Regions from separate parts of the Teichococcus aestuarii genome, predicted to be linked through region 1. Evidence: predicted binding sites of a transcription regulator. Region 1 holds the regulator's gene; the other holds the start of a gene.
What was found. Region 1 encodes HrcA, which represses chaperone genes, less so after heat shock. Its sites were predicted from a motif close to GTTNGCACTCNCNNNNNGNGAGTGCNAAC; they were not measured.
Positions count from the first base shown of each region.

Region 2: a site for HrcA is predicted at 3,795-3,823, ahead of groES (co-chaperone GroES). Genes of this name have one in related genera too.

Region 1 covers NZ_JBHSCH010000017.1:68,096-75,068, forward strand. Annotated here, with positions in the region: gene ACFOY6_RS09455 (AGE family epimerase/isomerase) at 1-553, shown strand, start outside; gene trkA (Trk system potassium transporter TrkA) at 566-2,002, shown strand; gene ACFOY6_RS09465 (TrkH family potassium uptake protein) at 1,941-3,509, shown strand; gene ACFOY6_RS09470 (hypothetical protein) at 3,522-3,704, opposite strand; gene ACFOY6_RS09475 (hypothetical protein) at 3,704-3,979, opposite strand; gene hrcA (heat-inducible transcriptional repressor HrcA) at 4,158-5,246, shown strand; gene ACFOY6_RS09485 (EcsC family protein) at 5,265-6,062, opposite strand; gene hslU (ATP-dependent protease ATPase subunit HslU) at 6,119-6,973, opposite strand, start outside.
Region 2 covers NZ_JBHSCH010000042.1:7,302-14,274, forward strand. Annotated here, with positions in the region: gene ACFOY6_RS15520 (SDR family NAD(P)-dependent oxidoreductase) at 1-774, opposite strand, end outside; gene ACFOY6_RS15525 (YicC/YloC family endoribonuclease) at 814-1,707, shown strand; gene gmk (guanylate kinase) at 1,704-2,333, shown strand; gene ACFOY6_RS15535 (AEC family transporter) at 2,383-3,300, shown strand; gene ACFOY6_RS15540 (usg protein) at 3,332-3,607, opposite strand; gene groES (co-chaperone GroES) at 3,890-4,180, shown strand; gene groL (chaperonin GroEL) at 4,235-5,878, shown strand; gene ACFOY6_RS15555 (cold-shock protein) at 6,140-6,343, shown strand; gene ACFOY6_RS15560 (prolyl oligopeptidase family serine peptidase) at 6,476-6,973, opposite strand, start outside.

The DNA of each region.
Region 1 (6,973 bases):
CCTCGCCGCCGCCGAGGCCTTCGGCGAGCCGCGCTTCCTGGAGGGCGCGACGCGGCTGCTCGGCTTGTTCCGCGCGCGCCTCTTCCAGCCCGCCAGCGGCACCCTGGCCGAGTTCTTCGACGAGGAACTGGCGCCGCCCCCCGCGCCGCACCCGGTGGAGCCGGGGCACCATTGCGAATGGCTCTGGCTGCTGGAGTGGCACGCACGGCTGGCCGGCGGCCATGCCGCGCCGGAGGTGCCGGAGGCGCTGCGCGGCTTCCTCGGCGGCCCCGCCGCCCGCCGCCCCGAGGGCGCGCTGCGCGACGTGCTGGACAGCACCGGCGCCGTGCTGGAGCCGGGCGCCCGCCTCTGGCCGCAGACGGAATGGCTGAAGGCCGCCACCGCGGCCGAGCGGCCCGCCGCCGCCCGCGTGCTGGGCGCCTATCTGCGCGAGGACGGGCTGTGGCATGAGCGCCGCCTGCCGGATGGCAGCCTCAGCCATGAGCCGGCGCCGGCCAGCAGCCTGTATCATCTGAGCTGCGCCATCGCCGCCACGGCCGCGCCACGGGGCTGAAGGGAAAGCGGAATGCGGATCATCGTCTGCGGCGCGGGCCAGGTCGGCACCACCATCGCGCGGCACCTGGCGCGGGAGGGCAACGACGTCACCGTCATCGACAGCTCCGTCGAGCAGGCCCGCCGCGCCGATGAGAGCTACGACGTGCGCGGCATGGCCGGCCACGCCTCCCACCCCGAGGTGCTGCGCCAGGCGGGCGCCAAGAACGCCGACCTGCTGATCGCCGTCACCCGCTCGGACGAGGTGAACATGGTGGCCTGCCAGGTGGCCTACTCATTGTTCCACGTGAAGCGCCGCATCGCCCGGCTGCGCCACCATGGTTACCTGGAGCCGATCTGGAACGGCCTCTACGCCAGCGACCAGCTGCCGGTGGACGTCATCATCTCGCCGGAGCTGGAGGTGGCGCGCGGCATCGCCCGCCGCCTGCGCACCCCGGGCGCCTTCGACATGGTGCCGCTGGCCGATGGGCGGGTGCAGCTGCTCGGCATCCAGTGCGAGGATGCCGCCTGCCGCGTCGCCGGCGCGCCGCTCAGCGACCTGCGCCAGCGCGCCGCCGAGAACGGCTTCGTCGTCGTCGCCCTGGTGCGGGAGGGGCGCGCCTTCGTGCCCCGCCCGGAGGACGAGGTGCGCTGCGGCGACGATGTCTATGTCATCGCCCAGCCGGCGCAGGTGGACCAGGTGATGGCCGCCTTCGGCCACCGGGAGCAGGTGGCGCGGCGGCTGGTTATTGTCGGCGGCGGCCATGTCGGGCTGCACCTGGCGCGGATGCTGGGGCGGGAGGCGCTGGTCTCCCTCAAGATCATCGAGCACAGCCCGGAGCGCGCCGAGCAGGTGGCGCGCGAGCTCGGCCCCTCCGTGGTGGTGCTGTGCGGCGACGCGCTGGACCGCGAGCTGCTGGAGGAGGCCAATATCGGCGCCGCCGAGACCGTCATCGCCGTCACCAACGACGACGAGACCAACATCTTCGTCTCCGTGCTGGCCAAGCGGGAGGGCTGCCAGCGCGCCATCACCCTGGTGAACAAATCCTCCTACGAGCCGATGATGGACACGCTCGGCATCGACACGGTGGTGAGCCCGAGCAGCATCACCATCTCCTCCATCCTGCGCCACGTGCGGCGCGGCGCCATCGCCCAGGTCTACCAGTTGCGCGGCGATTTCGGCGAGGTGCTGGAGGCCGAGGCGCTGGCCGGCTCCCGCCTCGTCAGCGGCCCGCTGGGCAGCATCGGCCTGCCGCCGGGCATGCTGGTGGGCGCCGTGCTGCGCGGCGGCGAGGCCATCATCCCCGATGCCGCCACCCGCATCGAGCCCGGCGACGACGTCATCGCCGTGGTCTCCCACGCGGCGCTGAAGCAGGCGGAGGCGGTGCTCACCGTGCCCGGCCGGGAGGATGACCGCCCGCCCCCCGGCCCGCCCCTCGACCCCGACGCCACCGACCCCGATGCGGCCTGAGCCGCCCCGCTCCCCCGCCGCCTCCGGGCAGGCCGCGGGCGGCTGGTCGCCGCCGCCGCTGCGGCCGGTGCTGCACCTCGTCAGCGGCATGCTGCTGGCGCTGGCCGCCTTCATGCTGCTGCCGGCGGCGGTGGACGCGGCGCATGGCCACCCGGACTGGAAGCCCTTCGCCACCGCCAGCCTCGGCCTGCTGGCCGGCGCCGGCCTGCTGTTCCGCGCCACGCGCTGCCCGCTGAAGGGCGGGCTGACGCTGCGCCAGGCCTTCGTGCTGACGCCGCTGAGCTGGGCGGCCATCACCGCCTGCGCCGCCATCCCTTTCTATCTCTCGCTGCATCCCGGCCTCGGCGGCAGCGTGACCAATGCCTATTTCGAGGCGGTCTCCGGCCTCACCACCACCGGCGCCACCGTCGTCACGGGGCTGGACCACGCGCCGCCGGGCATCCTGCTCTGGCGCTCGCTGCTGCAATGGCTGGGCGGCATCGGCATCATCGCCACGGCGCTGGCCATCCTGCCGGCGCTCGGCGTCGGCGGCATGCAGCTGTTCCGCACCGAAAGCTCCGACCGCTCGGAGAAGGTGCTGCCGCGCGCGCGGCAGATCGCCACCGCCATCAGCGCCGTCTATCTGGGCATGACGGTGGCCTGCGCCCTGGCCTATCTCGCCGCCGGCATGGCGCCCTTCGCCGCGGTGGTGCACGCGCTCAGCACCATCTCCACCGCCGGCTTCTCCACCTCCGATTCCTCGCTGGCCAACTGGGACAACCCGGCCATCCACTGGATCGCCACGGCGGGGATGCTGGCCGGCGCGCTGCCCTTCGTGCTCTACCTGCGCGCCCTGCGGCGGGACTGGGAGATCCTGCGCGACCCGCAGGTGCGCGCGCTGCTCGGCCTGCTGCTCGGCGCCATCCTGCTGGTGGCGGCGATCCTGGTGCTGCGCGGCACCTACGGGGTGGAGGCGGCGCTGCGCCACGCGGCGCTCAACGTCGTCTCGGTGGTCACCACCACCGGCTTCGCCTCGGCCGACTACATGCAGTGGGGGGGTGCCGCCACCGGCATCTTCTTCGCGCTGATGTTCGTCGGCGGCTGCACCGGCTCCACCGCCGGCGGCATGAAGATCTTCCGCTTCGTGGTGGTGGCCATCATGCTGCGGGCGCATTTCCTGCGGCTGCTCTACCCGCGCGGCGTGTTCCCGCGCGTCTATGCCGGGCGGCCGCTGCCGGACGACGTCATCGGCTCCGTGGTGGTGTTCTTCGCGCTGTATTTCCTCTGCTACGGCGCGCTCACCATCGCGCTGATGGCGATGGAGCTGGATTTCCTCACCAGCGCCAGCGCCGCCGTCAGCATGCTCTCCAATGTCGGGCCGGGGCTCGGGCCGGTGATCGGCCCGGCCGGCAATTTCGCCGGGCTGCCGGAGGCGGCGAAATGGCTGCTCTGCTTCGCCATGCTGCTGGGGCGGCTGGAGCTGTTCACCGTGCTGATCCTGTTCATGCCGCGCTTCTGGCGCGGCTGAGGCGCGGCCGGCTCAGTCGCGCAGCAGCAGGATCCCGCCCCAGGACAGGCCGAACATCGCCGCCACGACCACCCCGGCGGCGGCGCGGGGGTGGCGCGCCGCGCGCTCCAGCAGCAGGCCGGCGAGGGTGGCGCCCATCGCGAACAGCCCCAGCACCAGCAGGAAGCCGAGCAGGACGGGGTTGCTGGCCACCATCAGGCCAGCGGCTGTCCGGCCTGCCGGGCCGCGCGGCGCTCGGCGCGCAGCCGGGCGCGCTCCTCGTCGGTCAGCTGGGCGTAGCGGGCGCGGGACATGCCGAACCAGGCCGTGCGGGTGCCCGGCTTGGGCTGGCCCGCCTGGGCACGCTCTCCCTCCGCCTCCTCAAGCCCCGGTGGGGTTTCGTTGGCGGCATCCTTGGTGGCGGGCGGATAGGCCGCGAGCCACCCCATCAGCGCCAGCGGCCAGAGCCGAAGTCCAGACATATCCGTCATGAGGCCCTCCGCGCTTGTTCGCGCCCTGCGGCACACCATTAGGATAGAAGAAGTGCAACGCGTTGATGGCCAGGATGTGTCCGCGCGTGACAAGATTGGCGCGAAGTGTCACCCGATTGCTTCACGGATGCTTGAGGCCGGGGCAGAGCGCCGCAACGTGATGAAGGAATCGAAGAGTTTGGCCAAAGGAAAGGGCCCATCGCCGCTGTTCACCGGCCACCGTGGGGGGCTGCACCTCCTGCCGGGGCTCGACAACCGCGGCGCCACCATCCTGCGGCAGGTGGTGGAGCTCTACATGGAAACCGGGGAGCCGGTCGGCTCCCGCACCCTTTCCCGCCGCCTGCCGCTGGCGCTCTCGCCGGCCACCATCCGCAACGCCATGGCGGATCTGGAGGAGGCGGGGCTGCTCTACGCCCCCCACACCTCGGCCGGGCGGCTGCCCACCGAGCAGGGGCTGCGCCTGTTCGTGGACGGGCTGCTGGAATTCGGTGACCTCTCGGACGAGGACCGGGAGGCGATCGCCATACGCTGCGCCGCCGCCGGCCGCAGCATGGAGGAGACGCTGTCCGAGGCAGGGCAGATGCTCTCCGGCCTCGCCGGCGCCGCCGGGCTGGTGGTGGCGCCGAAGACCGAGGCGGCGGTGCGGCACATCGAGTTCGTCGCCCTCTCGCCCGGGCGGGCGCTGGTGGTGCTGGTGAACGCGCATGGCCAGGTGGAGAACCGCGTCATCGAGGTGCCGGCCGGCCTGCCGCCCAGCGCCTTCACCCAGGCCAGCAACTTCATCAATGCCCGCCTCTCCGGCCGCACGCTGGAGGAGACGCGCGGCATGGTGGCCGAGGAGATCCAGGCCAACCGCACCGCGCTGGACACGCTGACGCAGCAGATGATCGAGCAGGGGCTGGCCACCTGGGCCGGCGGCGGCGGCGGCTCGCTGATCCTGCGCGGCCAGGCCAAGCTGCTGGAGAATCTCGACCAGATCGCCCGGGTGCAGGAGATCCAGGCGCTGTTCGAGCGGCTGGAGGCGCAGGAGACCATGCTGCGCCTGCTGGAGCTGGCGCAGCGCGGCCAGGGCGTGCAGATCTTCATCGGCGCCGAGTCCGGCCTGTTCGACAGCGCCGGCCTCTCGATGGTGGTGGCGCCCTTCCGCAACGGGCAGGAGCAGATCGTCGGCGCCATCGGCGTCATCGGCCCGACGCGCATCAACTATGGCCGCGTCATCCCGGTGGTGGACTACACGGCGCGGGTGATCGGGCAGCTCCTGGGCTGAGAGGGAGCGCGCGCCGCCTCAGGCGGCCTGGTGGCGCGCCCGCGCCGCCAGCACCTCGTAGGCGGCCCGCACCGCCCCGGCGCCATGGGTGCGCTCCAGCCGGCGCACGGTGAAATGCGCCCGCGCCAGGGTGCGGAAATGCTCCAGGAAGGCGAGGTTCACCGCCGCCCCCGCCGCCGCGCCCACCACCGGCGCCGCCTGGGCCGAGAGCTTGAAGCTCAGCGGCCCGATGAAGCGCGCCGCGATGGCGCCGACGAAGCCCGGCAGCAGCGCCGCGCTCATGTTGGGCAGGAACTGCGCCAGCGCCAGGCGGGTGGCGAAGTAGCCGGTCTCGGTGGCGTCGTCTGCCGGGCCGGGGCCGCCGAGGGCGAACACCTTCAGGCACTCGGCGCCGGTCATCGGGTCGTCCAGGTCCTCGCCGGCGGCGGCGGCCTCGGCGCCGATCTGCCGCAGCAGCACGGCGGTGGAGACGGGCAGCTCCAGCAGCGTGCCCGGCAGGCCGAAGGCGCCACCCGCCGCGCCCGAGGCGGCGGCCAGCCCGCGGTGCAGCCAGTCCTGCCGCAGCCCGGTGGGGGTGCGGTCCGGCCGGCTGCGCATCGCGGCGCGCAGCGCGGTGGAGAGGGCCTGGCGCACCGTCCGGTCCAGCAGGCCCTGCGCCGAGTCCGGCAGGCGGCGGCGCAGCGCCTCGATGGGGGTGCCCGCCATCTGCGCCATGCGCGCGGCCAGCGAGGTCTCCTCCAGCACGCGCCGCGCCTCGGCCAGTTCCGCCTCGGCCTCGGCGGGGAGGGGCAGGGTGGCGGGAAGGGTCTGGCTCATGGGGCGGCGGGCTCCGGAGGGGGGGGCGGGAGGGGTGGCCCCACTCCCGCGGGCGGTCAGAGGATGAAGCGGCTGAGGTCGGCGCTGGCGGCCAGCGGCGCGACCTTCTCCTTCACATACGCCGCATCGACGCGCACCGTTTCACCGTTGCGGTCGCTGGCGCTGAAGGAGACCTCCTCCAGCAGCTTCTCCAGCACGGTGGCGAGGCGGCGGGCGCCGATGTTCTCGACGCGGGCGTTGATCTCGGCGGCGAGGTCGGCCACCGCCTCGATGGCGTCGTCCGTCAGCTCCAGCGTCACCCCCTCGGTGGAGAGCAGCGCCACATACTGCTTCGCCAGGGAGTGCTCCGGCTCGGTCAGGATGCGGCGGAAATCCTCCCGCGTCAGCGCGCCGAGCTCGACGCGGATCGGCAGGCGGCCCTGCAGCTCCGGCAGCAGGTCGGAGGGCTTGGCGATGTGGAAGGCGCCGGAGGCGACGAACAGGATGTGGTCCGTCTTCACCGGGCCGTGCTTGGTGGCGACGGTGGTGCCCTCGATCAGCGGCAGCAGGTCGCGCTGCACGCCCTCGCGCGAGACGTCGGCGCCACGGCCGCCGCCATCGGTGGAGCGGGCGCAGACCTTGTCGATCTCGTCGAGGAAGACGATGCCGTGGTTCTCGGCATGCGCCACCGCGTCGCGGGTCAGCTTCTCCTGGTCCAGCAGGCGGTCGGCCTCGTCCTGGGTGAGGGCGATGCGCGCCTCGGCCACGGTCAGCTTGCGCGACTTGGCCTGGCGGCCGAACATCTTGCCCATCATCTCCTGGATGTTGGCCATCTGCCCGGGCGGCATGCCGGGCATGTCCATCATCCCCACGGGCGTCGCGCCGCCCTGGTCGGAGACCTGGACCTCCACCTCCTTCTGCTCGAGCTGCCC
Region 2 (6,973 bases), on a different contig from region 1:
CGGCTTGGCCGGCACGCGGCTGGCCAGCAGGGCCTGCACCCGCAGCGGCAGCGCGCCGGCCAGCCGCGCCAGGGCATAGGTCGGCCAGGGATAGGCGATGCGGGTGCGCCCGGCGGCGATCCCCGCCAGGGTGCGCCGCGCCGCCGCCTCCGGCTCCAGCATGAAGGGCATGGGGAAGCGGTTCACCGCCGTCATCGGCGTGCGGATGTAGCCGGGGCAGACGGCGTGCAGGCGGATGCCGCGGGCGCGCTCCGTGGCGTCGGTCGCCTCCGCCCAGCGCTGCACCGCCGACTTGCTGGCGCAGTAGGCCGCCGCCCCCGGCGCCGCGAAGAAGGCAGCCACCGAGGCGATGACCGCCACCCGGCCGCGCACCCCGTCCGCGCCCGGCGGCTGCGCGGCCATGCGCGCCATGGCGGGCAGGGCGGTGTTCAGCACGCCGGTCACGTTGGTCTCGAAGATGGCGCGGATCTGCTCCGCTGGCTCGCTGCCGCCGCCCGTGCCGCCGGAGATTCCGGCATTGGCGATCAGCAGGTCGATCTCCGGCATGGCGCCGACCCAGGCGGCGCAGGCGGCGGCGTCGCGCACGTCCAGCACCGTCTCGCGCACCGTGGCGCCGGCGGCGCGGCAGGCGGCGGCGGTCTCCGCCAGCCGCCCGGCGTCGCGCGCGGCCAGGTGCAGCGTGGCGCCGGGGGCGGCGCAGGCCAGGGCCAGCGCCCGACCCAGCCCGGAGGAGGCGCCGGTCAGCGCGATCTGTCGCCAGGGCGTGTTCGCCATGCCTTGCATCCTGAAGCGGAGGGGAAGAGAAGGCCGGGCATGGCTCTCTCGTCGATGACCGGCTTCGCCCGGCACGCGGGCACCCTGCCGGATGGCACGGGTTTCGTGTGGGAACTGCGCAGCGTCAATGGGCGCGGGCTGGATGTCCGGCTCCGCCTGCCGTCCGGGCTGGACCCGCTGGAGGCGAAGCTGCGCGACGCCGCCGCGTCGCGCTTCCGGCGCGGCAACATCTCCGCCACCCTGACGCTGAAGCGCGAGGAGCGGGCGCCGCGCCTGACGCCCGACCCGGCGGCGCTGGCCCAGGCGATCCGGCTGGCGCTGGAGGTGGCGGCGCAGATCCCCGGCTGCCCGGCCCCGCGCGCCGAGGCGGTGCTGGCGCTGCCCGGCGTGCTGCGTGCCGAGACGGCCGAGCCGGTCGAGGCCGAGCTGGAAGCCCGCCACGCCGCCCTGGCGGAAGGCTTCGCCATCGCCCTGGAGGGGCTGGCGGAGGCGCGCCGGGCCGAGGGCGGGCGGCTGGGTGAGATCCTGGCGGCGCTGCTCGACGAGATTGCCGCGCTGCGCGACGCCGCCATCGCCGAGGCGGCCACCCAGCCCGCCGCGCACCGGGCCCGCCTCGCCGCCGCGCTGGCCGCGCTGCTGGAGGGCGAGAGCCGCGTGCCGGAGGAGCGGCTGGCCGCCGAGGTGGCGCTGCTGGCGCAGAAATCCGACGTGCGGGAGGAGCTGGACCGGCTTGGCGCGCATCTGGGCGCCGCCCGGGCGCTGCTGGCCTCGGCCGAATCGGTGGGGCGCAAGCTGGAGTTCCTGACGCAGGAATTCGGCCGCGAATCGAACACGCTGGGGGCGAAGTCGGCCAGCCTGGCCCTGACCCGGCTTTCCCTGGACCTCAAGGCCGCCATCGAGCGGCTGCGCGAGCAGGCGGCGAACGTCGAATGAACCGTATCTCCCGGCGCGGGCTCTGCCTCGTGCTCTCCGCCCCCTCGGGGGCCGGCAAGTCCTCCGTCAGCCGTGCGCTGCTGGAGCGCGAGACGGCGCTGCGCCTCTCCGTAAGCGCCACCACCCGCGCGCCGCGCCCGGGCGAGCAGGAGGGGGTGCACTACTTCTTCCGCAGCCAGGCCGAGTTCGAGGCGATGGAGGCGGCCGGCCAGATGCTGGAGAGCGCCCATGTCTTCGGCCGCCGCTACGGCACGCCGCGCGCCCCGGTGGAGGAGGCGCTGGCGGCGGGCCGGGACGTGATGTTCGACATCGACTGGCAGGGGCACCTGCTGCTGCGCCGGGCGCTGCCGGGGGATGTGGTGAGCGTGTTCCTGCTGCCGCCGAGCCTGGAGGAGCTGGAACGGCGCTTGCATGGCCGGGGCCAGGATTCCGCCGAAGAGATTGCCCGACGCATGCAGGCCGCCCGCGACGAGATCAGCCACTGGGCCGATTTCGACCATGTCCTGGTGAACACCGACTTCCACGAGACCGTGGCGGAGGTGCGCGCCATCATCCATGCCGCGCGCAGCGCGCGGGCACGGCAGCCCTGGCTGCCCGGCTTCATCGACGGCCTGCTGCGCCCGTGACCCGGCGGCGGCCCGGCCCGCGCCGGGCGCCGCGCGCGGAGGCATTTCCATGTCCATGCTGCTGAATGTCGTGATGCCGATCTTCGTGATGATCGGCATCGGCTATCTCTCCGCGCGCCGCCGCTGGATCTCGGAAGAGGGGCTGCGGGGGATGACGGATTTCGTCTTCCGCCTCGCCATGCCCTGCCTGCTGCTGAACGGCGCCACCATGCCGCACCCCAATGGCGGCGCGACGGCGCTGGCCTTCTTCAGCGGCTGCCTCGCCGCCTATGCGCTGGCGCTGCTGCTGGGCCGGCTGGCGCTGGGGATGAAGCTGGACGAGGGCGGCACCTTCGCGCTCAACGCCGCCTTCGGCAACACGGCCATGATCGGCGTGCCGCTGGTCATCGCCGCCTATGGCCAGGCGGGGCTGGCGCAGCTCCTGGCCATCCTCGGCCTGCATTCGCTGATCCTGCTGCCGCTTGGCACGGTGGTGGGGGAGATCGCGCACAATGCCCGCGCGCCGGTCCTGGCCATCGCCCGCTCCACCTTCCTCTCGGTGCTGCGGAACCCGGTGGTGCTGGCGGTGCTGGCCGGGCTGGTGATCTACCAGTCGGGGCTGGAGGTGCCGCCCGTGGCGCGGCGCTTCCTGGAGATGACGGGCATGGCCGGGCCGCCGGTGGCGCTGTTCTGCCTCGGTGCCAGCCTGGTGGCCTTCGATGCGCGGCGGGACTGGCCCTCGGCGCTGCTCTGCACCGCGCTGAAGCTGCTGCTGATGCCGGCGCTGGTCTGGCTGATGGGGCGGCTGCTGGGCCTGCCGCCGCTGTCGCTTTCCGTGGCGGTGCTGGCGGCCGGCATGCCGACGGGGGCCAACGCCTTCTTCCTGGCCCGCCGCTACGCCGCGGGGGCGGAGCGCTCGGGTGCCACGGTGCTGCTCTCCACCATCCTCTCGGTGGCGACACTGGCGGTGCTGCTGGCCGTGCTGTGAGGCGGCCTTCCGGCCGCCCCGGCAGCGCCTGTCAGTGCAGGGTGAACTGCCCGGCGGCGTAGCGGAACTCGGCCGGGCGGGCGAGGGCGCTGGAGGCCACCCGCACCGAGTGCAGCGGCCCCTGGATCTCGCGCTGCCAGAAGTCGAGGAAGCGGTGCAGCTCCGGGAAGCGGGGCGCGTGGTCCACCTTCTGCCAGACGAAGCTCTGCAGCAGGCCCGGATGGTCGGGCAGGTGGTAGAGGATCTCGGCCGTGGTCAGCCGCCAGTCCGGAATGCGGACGAAGGCTTCGATATCCCGCAGCAGCATGGGCACTCCTCTCCGTTCTGGTGCGGCCCGGCCTGCCGGGCCAGTCTGATTCCCCTCCTCGGGTGCCGGAGCATGACATGCGGGTGACAGGGGGCTGCAAGAAAAATCCTGCGCAAACAGTGTCTTAGCACTCATCGCCAAAGAGTGCTGCTTGCTGCTTGACGTGGCTTGGACTCTTCCCTAGATCGTCAGCACTCGCCGGGGGTGAGTGCTAACAGGCTTGCCCGCCGGCCGAGGCAACCGTCGCTGAATGCGCCACACAGGGCGTCAGGAGAGGGCCATATGAAGTTTCGTCCGCTGCATGACCGCGTCGTCGTCCGCCGGCTGACCGCCGAGGAGAAGACCGCGGGTGGTATCATCATCCCCGACACCGCCAAGGAGAAGCCGATGGAAGGCGAGATCGTCGCCGTCGGTTCCGGTGCGCGCAACGAGCAGGGCGTCGTCGTCGCCCTGGACGTCAAGGTCGGCGACCGCGTCCTGTTCGGCAAGTGGTCCGGCACCGAGGTCAAGATCAGCGGCGAAGAGCTGCTGATCATGAAGGAATCCGACCTGATGGGCGTGATCGCGGCCTGATTTCGGCCTGCGGACCCCATCTTCTTCCCAACAGATCTGACGAGGTAGAGAACCATGGCTGCTAAGGACGTCAAGTTCGGCGCTCCCGCCCGCGAGCGCATGCTGCGCGGTGTGGACATTCTGGCCGACGCCGTGAAGGTGACGCTGGGCCCGAAGGGCCGCAACGTCGTCATCGACAAGTCCTTCGGCGCGCCCCGCATCACCAAGGACGGTGTGACGGTCGCCAAGGAAATCGAGCTGGCCGACAAGTTCGAGAACATGGGCGCGCAGATGGTGCGCGAAGTGGCCTCGAAGCAGAACGACCTGGCCGGCGACGGCACCACCACCGCGACCGTGCTGGCCCAGGCCATCATCCGCGAGGGCGCCAAGGCCGTGGCCGCCGGCCTGAACCCGATGGACCTGAAGCGCGGCGTTGACAAGGCGGTTGCCGTCATCGTCGAGGACCTGAAGTCCAAGACCCGCAAGATCACCACCTCCGCCGAGGTCGCTCAGGTCGGCTCGCTCTCCGCCAATGGCGAGACCGAGATCGGCGAGATGATCGCCCACGCGATGGAGAAGGTCGGCAACGAGGGCGTCATCACGGTCGAGGAAGCCAAGGGCATCCAGACCGAGCTGGACGTCGTCGAGGGCATGCAGTTCGACCGCGGCTACGTCTCCCCGTACTTCATCACGAATGCGGAGAAGATGATCGCCGAGCTCGAGAATCCCTACATCCTGATCCACGAGAAGAAGCTGTCCCAGCTGCAGCCGATGCTGCCGCTGCTGGAGACGGTGGTTCAGTCGGGCCGCCCGCTGATCATCGTGGCCGAGGATGTTGAGGGCGAGGCCCTGGCCACCCTGGTCGTCAACAAGCTGCGCGGTGGCCTGAAGATCGCCGCCGTGAAGGCCCCGGGCTTCGGTGACCGCCGCAAGGCGATGCTCGAGGACATCGCGATCCTGACCGGTGGCCAGGTGATCAGCGAGGACCTCGGCATCAAGCTCGAGACCGTGACGCTCGCCATGCTCGGCCAGGCCAAGACGGTCCGGATCGAGAAGGAGAACACCACGATCGTCGACGGTGCCGGCCAGAAGTCCGACATCGAGGGCCGCGTGGAGCAGATCAAGGCGCAGATCGAGGAGACCACCTCGGACTACGACCGCGAGAAGCTGCAGGAGCGCCTGGCCAAGCTGGCCGGTGGCGTCGCCGTGATCCGCGTCGGTGGCAGCACCGAGGTTGAGGTCAAGGAGCGCAAGGACCGCGTCGACGACGCCCTGCACGCGACCCGTGCGGCCGTCGAGGAAGGCATCGTCCCCGGTGGTGGCGTGGCCCTGCTGCGCGCCTCGCTGAAGCTGGCCGACCTCAAGGGCCTGAACAACGACGAGCAGGTCGGCATCGAGATCGTGCGCCGCGCGATCCAGGCGCCGCTGAAGCAGATCGCCGAGAACGCCGGCAAGGACGGCGCCGTGATCGCCGGTGAGGTCCTGCGCGACAGCACCTACGAGTACGGCTACGACGCCCAGCTCGACGAGTACAAGGACCTGGTCGCGGCCGGCATCATCGACCCGACCAAGGTGGTCCGCACCGCCCTGCAGGACGCGGCCTCCATCGCCTCCCTGCTGATCACGACCGAGGCGATGATCGCCGAGCGTCCTGAGAAGAAGGCTCCGGCCGGTGGCCCGGGCGGCATGGGCGGCATGGGCGGCGACATGGACTTCTGATCCTCCCGGATCAGGTCCCGCCGGAAGGCAAGGGGGCGGCCCGCAGGGGCCGCCCCTTTTTTCGTTGCGTATCCGGCTGCCCGTTTTCCGGTTTGCGTTGACAGTTCAGAAACGATCTGCCCCACTATCCGCGCCAGACGCTTCCGCTCGCCTTGCCGTGCCTCCGGAGACCCGGTCGCTCTTCAAGCCGTCCCGGGACGCCGGCTGGGTTATCGGCTCGGGCGCTCCTGCCCGGCCAATGCGAACAAGGAGTGGCGTCGCATGGCGACTGGCACCGTGAAGTGGTTCAACGCGACCAAGGGCTTCGGCTTCATCGTTCCCTCCGATGGCGGGAAGGACGTGTTCGTGCACATCACCGCCGTGCAGAAGGCCGGCCTGCAGGGGCTGAACGAGAACCAGAAGGTGAGCTACGAGGTTGTCATGGAGCGCGGCAAGGCCGCCGCCACCAACCTGAAGCCGCTCTGATCCTTTTCGTCGGGCTGCCCTGCCCAGGCGGAACTGGCGGCCGTTGCGGGGCGATCCCGTCCCGGCCCTGACCGGCAGTTCGAAGAAGAAAGATGGGGGTCCGGGGGAATTCCTTCCCCCGGCCTTTTTTTCTTAGTTCTCTTCCCACCCGATCGCCCGCCGCAGGAAGGCGGCGCCGAGGGCGGAGAAGCTGGCGACCTCGCCATTGTCCTTGCCGTAGCCATGGCCGCCCGCCTCCGGCTCGTAGAACCCGGCATCGTACCCGAGTGCCTGGAGCTTGGCGGCCATCTTGCGGGCGTGGCCGGGATGAACCCGGTCGTCCCGCCGCGTGGTGGCGAGCAGGATGGGCGGGTAGGGCCGTCCCGGCTCGGCGGCGTGATAGGCGGAGAAGGCGCGGATGAAGTCCCACTCCTCGGGCTTTTCCGGGTCGCCGTATTCGGCGATCCAGCTCGCGCCGGCCAGCAGCTTCGTATAGCGCCGCATGTCGATGAGCGGGATGGTGCAGAACAGGGCGCCGAACCGCTCCGGGTAGCGCGTCAGCATGTTGGCGATGAGCAGCCCGCCATTCGAGCCGCCCTCCGCCGCGATACGCCCCGGCACCGTCACGCCGCGCGCCACGAGGTCGGCGGC